2 regions of the Actinoplanes sp. NPDC049802 genome follow, and region 1 is predicted to be linked to the other one. Evidence: riboswitches for the same ligand, from Rfam matches in the RefSeq annotation. Region 1 holds a riboswitch; the other holds the start of a gene.
What was found. A riboswitch is a leader RNA that binds a small molecule or an ion and turns the genes downstream of it on or off. The one in region 1 is predicted to bind glycine.
Positions count from the first base shown of each region.

Region 2: linked by a shared signal. The riboswitch ahead of gcvP (aminomethyl-transferring glycine dehydrogenase) and the one ahead of gcvT (glycine cleavage system aminomethyltransferase GcvT) in region 1 are both predicted to bind glycine.

Region 1 covers NZ_JBFAMR010000010.1:60,955-64,146, reverse strand. Annotated here, with positions in the region: partial or broken gene AB0I88_RS10155 (serine dehydratase beta chain) at 1-307, opposite strand, end outside; gene gcvH (glycine cleavage system protein GcvH) at 304-666, opposite strand; gene gcvT (glycine cleavage system aminomethyltransferase GcvT) at 677-1,726, opposite strand; glycine riboswitch at 1,854-1,950, opposite strand; gene AB0I88_RS10140 (VOC family protein) at 2,060-2,464, opposite strand; gene AB0I88_RS10135 (methyltransferase domain-containing protein) at 2,528-3,192, shown strand, end outside.
Region 2 covers NZ_JBFAMR010000093.1:9,641-12,832, forward strand. Annotated here, with positions in the region: gene AB0I88_RS36540 (nucleotidyltransferase domain-containing protein) at 1-224, opposite strand, end outside; gene mgrA (L-glyceraldehyde 3-phosphate reductase) at 242-1,237, opposite strand; glycine riboswitch at 1,288-1,371, shown strand; gene gcvP (aminomethyl-transferring glycine dehydrogenase) at 1,449-3,192, shown strand, end outside.

The DNA.
Region 1 (3,192 bases):
TGGCGGTCCGCCCGTCCGGCAGGGTCAGCGCCCCGGCGGCGTGAATGGCGGCGGCCCGCTCGTCGGCGCCCGACACGTCGACCGTCTCCGGCTCGGCGCCCTCCAGCCCTAGCAGGACCGCCTTCGGCGTCCCGTGCCCGCGTCCGGTCGCGCCGAGGGAGCCGAACAGTTCGGCCCGCACCCGCGTCACCCCGTCGACACCGGCGAGACGGCCGGCGAACATGCGCGCCGCCCGCATCGGCCCGACGGTGTGCGAGCTGGACGGGCCGATCCCGACGGAGAACAGGTCGAACACCGAGACCGTCATGACACGAGGGTGGTGTAGCCGGCGGCGTCCAGCAGCTCCGGACCGCCGGTGACGCGCAGCCGGAACAGCCAGCCCGCCCCGTACGGATCGGAGTTGATCAGGCCCGGCTCGTCGCTCAGGGTGACGTTGACCTCGATGATCTCGCCGTCGGCGGGGGCGTAGACCTCGCTCACCGACTTCGTCGACTCGATCTCACCGCACGGGTCACCGGCCTTGACCAGCGTGCCCGGCTCCGGAAGCTCCACGAACACGACGTCGCCGAGGGCGTCGGCCGCGAACGCGGTCACCCCGACGGTCGCCGGCGAGTCCTCGGTCAGCCACTCGTGGTCACGGCTGTAGCGCAGGTTCTCGGGGATCATGGTCGGCTCCTCAGCGGGTACGGCGGTAGAAGGGCAGGGCGACGACCTCGGCGTCGACCCGGGCGCCGCGAACGTCGACGGCGAGTTTCGTTCCCGGTTCGGCCAGTGCGGCCGGCACCTGGGCCATCGCGACCGGATGGCCGAGCGTGGGGGAGAGGGCGCCGCTGGTCACCACACCGGCATCGGTGCCCTCGTGCAGCACCCGGTAACCGGCCCGGGGCGCGCGGCGGCCCTCGGTCACCAGGCCGGCGAGCAGCGTCTCCGGGCCGGTCGCGGCCACCGGCCGCAGCGCGGCCGCGCCCACGAAGTCCGGCTTGTCCAGGGCCACCACCCGGCCGAGACCGGCGTGGAACGGGGTGGAACGCACCGACAGCTCGTGGCCGTACAGCGGCATGCCCGCCTCCAGGCGCAGCGTGTCCCGGCAGGCCAGCCCGCACGGCCGCGCCCCACGCGACGCCGCCCACTCCCAGATCGCCGGGGCGTCCCCGGCGTCGCAGTAGATCTCGAAACCGTCCTCGCCGGTGTAGCCGGTCCGGGCCAGCAGCACGTCCCGGCCGGCCAGCCGCTCCGGGCGGATGCCGTAGTAGGGCAGGTCGGCGCCGGTGCCGAGCACGTCCAGCGACATCGGGCCCTGCACCGCGATCAGGGCGCCGGGCCGCTCGCCGATGCGTACGGCGTACCCGTTGGAGTGCTCGCCCAGCATGGCCCGGACCACCGCGGCGTTGGCCGCGTTGGCCACCACCAGGAACTCCCGCTCGGCCAGCCGGTAGACGACCAGATCGTCGAGGACGCCGCCGGTGGTGTGGCACAGCATCGTGTACTTGGCGCGGCCCACCTTCACCGCCGACATGCGGCCCACCAGCGCGTAGTCGAGGAAACCGGGATCGCCGGAGACCCGGATCCGGCCCATGTGGCTCAGATCGAACAGGCCGGCGTCCTCCCGGACCGTGTGATGCTCGGCCAGGTCACTGCCGTACCGCAGCGGCATCGACCAGCCGGCGAAGTCGGTGAAGGAAGCGCCCAGACGGGTGTGGACGTCGAACAGCGCGGTGCGTCTCAACGGGGAGGCTCCTGTGGTAGCGGGTGGGCCTCCCTCGCTCTGTCATGGGGCCTGAGAGGTTCACCGCCGGGGCGGCTTGCACCGTGGGCGCGGACCGCTGGCGGCGGCCCGACTTTCCAGAGTCGCCTGACCAGACGCGGTACCTGAGCCTGAGAGATTCTGAGGGAGAAGTTGCTCCTTCGGCGCCCCGGCCCGGGGGCTGGGGGCTCTCCCGCGACGGTTGCAGCGGCGAAGTGTTCGGTTGTGGGCCAGAAACTATCCGCCCGGCGATCGACCGGTCAAGCCGGGGCGGTGACCTCGGGTGTTCACACTCGTGCGGCCCTCAGTGGGCTTTCAAGCGGCGCCACCCGGGGGAGCGCCGCAGACGCAGAACCGGTTGCCCTCCGGGTCGGCCAGGACGACGTACTCCGGCTCGGCCGGATGGCTCTCGCCCGGCTTCGGGTAGAACGGCCAGTCGACCCGCCGTGCGCCCAGCCCGAGGAGCCGGTCCACCTCCGCTTCCAGATCGCCGTGCTCGTCCTGGATGTCGAAGTGGATCCGGGGCTGCTCCTGCACCGGGCTCTCGCTGACGTCCATCGCGATCGGCGCGCCGGGCACGCCGGGCGGCGGCTCGATCACGATCCAGTCGTCGCCGGCCCACCGGGGTGGGCGGCGCACATAGCCGAGAGCCGCCATCCAGAAGTCGCCCGCCCGCTTGTCGTCCGCCACACCGAGTGAGATCTGCGCGACCATCGCCATGCCCCCGATCCTAGGAGGCAACGATCGTTGCTCAAGATACCGGGAGCAACGTATGTTGCCCTCATGTTGGAGGAGCTGCGCCGCCTGACCGAGTCGATCGCCGAGATGGAGGTCCGCCGCACCCGGATCATCAGCCGGCTCCGGCGGGAGCACGCCGCCAGCTGGGACGAGATCGGCAGAGCGTGCGGCATGACCCGGCAGGGCGCCACCCGCCGCTGGTCCAGGACGCTGCACGCCGGCTCGTTCGGCAGCGCCGTCGGCGCCTACCACCGCGGCCGGCCGCCCTACCCCCGCTCGGCCGTCGAATGGGCCGTTCCCCGCACCGCCCGCCGCGTCCTCGACCTCGGCGCCGGCACCGGCAAACTCACCGAACTGCTCGTCGAAGCCGGACTAGACGTGGTCGCCGTCGAACCGTCCGCCGAGATGCGCGACCAACTGGCCGCCGTCGCCCCGCGCGCCGCGATCTTCGAGGGCACCGCCGAACACATCCCGCTTCCCGGTGCCGACGTGGACGCGATCGTCGTGGCCCAGGCCTGGCACTGGGTAGACCCCGCCCAGGCGGTCCCCGAAGCGGCCCGGGTGTTGCGGCCCGGCGGCACGCTCAGCCTCCTGTGGAACGTCCGCGACCACACCGAGGAGTGGGTCGCCCTCCTCGACGGCATCCTCCACCAGCACACCCGTCAGGAGATCGACACCAACCCCGTCATCGGTACGCCGTTCGCCGCCCC
Region 2 (3,192 bases), on a different contig from region 1:
TTCGCCTGCAGCGCGAGCACGCAGAACCGCTCGATCTCCCACGAGAACTGCTCCTCGGCCGGCCCGTCCAGGTGGGTGGGCGGCTTGTCGAGGGTCCAGAAGGCGCGGGTCGGCGCCACGAACACACCACGCCGGTCGTGGTCGGAGCCCGGCCCATGGAGTCCGTAGGCGCGGGACCCGACCACGACCGCGAGGGCCGTGTGCCGTTGCACGAGCTCGATCATGAGCCGGGACACTACGGCTAGAGGTCGAGTACCGTCGCGTCGATTTCGTCGAGCTCGCTCTGGTCGAAGGCGAGGTTCCCGACGGCGGCGACGTTGTTCTCCAGCTGCCCGACGCTGGACGCGCCGATGATCAGGCTGGTCATCCGGTCGTCACGCAGCGCCCAGGCGAGCGACATCTGGGCCAGCGACTGCCCGCGCCGCTTGGCGATGTCGTTGAGCGTGTGCAGCCGCGCGAGGGTCTTGTTGTCCAGGGCGCTCTCGTTGAGGAACACGCTGGTGCGGATCCGCGAGTCGTCCGGGATGCCGCCCAGGTAGCGGTCGGTGAGCAGACCCTGCTGCAGCGGGCTGAACGCGATGCATCCGGCCCCGGCCGCCGCCAGGGTGTCGAGCAGCCGGTCGTGCTCGATCCACCGGTTCAGGATCGAGTACGACGGCTGGTGGATCAGCAGCGGGGTGCCCAGCTCCCGCAGCAGGTCGGCGGCCTGCGCGGCCTGCTCGCTGCGGTAGTTGCTGATCCCGGCGTAGAGCGCCTTCCCGGAGCGCACGATGGCGTCCAGGGCGGTCATCGTCTCCTCGAGCGGGGTCTCCGGGTCGGGCCGGTGGTGGTAGAAGACGTCGACGTAGTCCAGGCCCATCCGCTTCAGCGACTGGTCCAGCGACGACACCAGGTACTTGCGGGAGCCCCAGTCGCCGTACGGGCCGTCCCACATCGTGTAGCCGGCCTTCGACGAGATGACCAGCTCGTCGCGGTGGTGCTTGAGGTCGCTGTTGAGGATGGTGCCGAAGTTGGTCTCGGCGCTTCCCGGCGGCGGCCCGTAGTTGTTGGCCAGGTCGAAGTGGGTGACCCCGAGGTCGAAGGCGCGGCGGACGATGGCGCGCTGACGGTCGATGGGGCGGGCGTCACCGAAGTTGTGCCAGAGACCGAGGCTGATGGCGGGAAGCTTGAGACCGCTGCGACCAGCACGTCGATAGACCATCTCGCCGTAGCGGCCGGCGGCAGGGAAGTACGTCACATCGCACACCCTAGGACTCCCGGCCCGGCCCATGTGCGCTGGTAGGTTGTGAGGTGCACGCGGGAGAGACCTTAGGGCGCCGAAGAGGCAAATCCTCCCCGGAAACTTTCAGGCAAAAGGACCGTGTGCGGTGGTGACTCTGAAATGCCGCGGTCTGGGTATGACAGAGGGGGAGGTTGTTTCTCGACCTTCTCACTCGCTGGAGTCGCCCATGCCGTCCCCGTTCGTCTCCCGCCACATCGGCCCGGATTCCGACGAGCAGGCACAGATGCTCAAGGCGATCGGGTTCGGTTCCGCCGAACAGCTGATGGACGCCGCCATCCCGTCGTCGATCCGGTTCACCGGCACGCTCGACCTGCCCGCGGGCATCTCCGAGGAGCAGGCGATCGCCGAGCTGCGCGCCATCGCCGGGCGCAACGTGGTGGCCACCCCGATGATCGGCCTCGGCTACTACGGCACGGTCACCCCGGCGGTGATCAGGCGAAACGTGCTGGAGAACCCGGCGTGGTACACGGCGTACACGCCGTACCAGCCGGAGATCAGCCAGGGCCGCCTCGAGGCGCTGCTCAACTTCCAGACCATGGTCACCGACCTGACCGGGCTGGCCACGGCCAACGCGTCGATGCTCGACGAGGCCACGGCCGTCGCCGAGGCGATGACTCTCGCGCGCCGCGCCTCCAAGAACAAGAGCAACGTGTACGCGGTGGACGCCGACACGTTCCCGCAGACCCTGTCGGTGCTGCGGACCCGCGCCGAACCGCTCGGCATCGACGTGCGGATCGTCGACCTCGACGCCGGCGCGGACCTTCCGGAGGACTACTTCGGGCTGCATCTGCAGTACCCGGGCGCTTCGGGCCGGATCCGGGACCATGCGCCCCTGGTCGAGGCCGCTCACGCCAAGGGCGCCCTGGTCACGGTCGCCGCCGACCTGCTGGCGCTGACCCTGCTGCGCTCGCCGGGGGACATCGGCGCCGACATCGCGGCCGGGACGACGCAGCGTTTCGGCGTACCCCTGGGCTTCGGTGGCCCGCACGCCGGATATCTGGCGGTGCGCAACGGCCTGGAGCGGTCGCTGCCCGGGCGTCTGGTCGGTGTCTCGAAGGACGCCGACGGCGACCGCGCCTACCGGCTCGCGCTGCAGACGCGTGAGCAGCACATCCGCCGGGAGAAGGCGACCAGCAACATCTGCACCGCACAGGTGCTGCTCGCCGTGATGGCCAGTATGTACGCGGTCTACCACGGCCCGGCCGGGCTGCGCGCCATCGCCCGGCGCACCCACGAGAGCGCCACCCGCCTGGCCGCCGGGCTGCGTGCCGTCGACGGCGTGACCGTGGTGCACGAGCACTTCTTCGACACCGTGCTCGCCCACGTCCCCGGCAAGGCCGGGGCCGTCCTGGCCGGCGCCGCCAAGTACGGCATCGACCTGCGCCTCGTCGACGCCGACCACGTGTCGGTCTCCTGCGACGAGACCACCACGGAGTCCGAGGTGCGCCGGGTCTGGGACGCGTTCGGTGTGGCCGTCGCGGGCGCCTACGTGTCCGGGGAGCCGGCCTCCGCGGGCCGCTCGATTCCGGCCGCGCTGGAGCGCACCGGCGACTACCTCACCCACCCGGTGTTCAACACCCACCACTCCGAGACGAGCATGTTGCGCTACCTGCGCAGGCTCTCGGACCGTGACTACGCGCTGGACCGCGGCATGATCCCGCTGGGCTCGTGCACGATGAAGCTGAACGCCACCACCGAGATGGAGGCGATCACCTGGCCTTCCTTCGCCGACATCCACCCGTTCGCGCCCGAGTCACAGGTGGCCGGCTACGAACATCTCGTCGCCCAGCTGGAGAAATGGCTCGCCGAGATCACCGGCTACGACGCGGTCAGCGTCCAGCCGAACGCCGGCTCGCAGGGTGAGCTGGCCGGTCTGCTGGCGATCCGCGGCTACCACCGGTCCCGTGGCG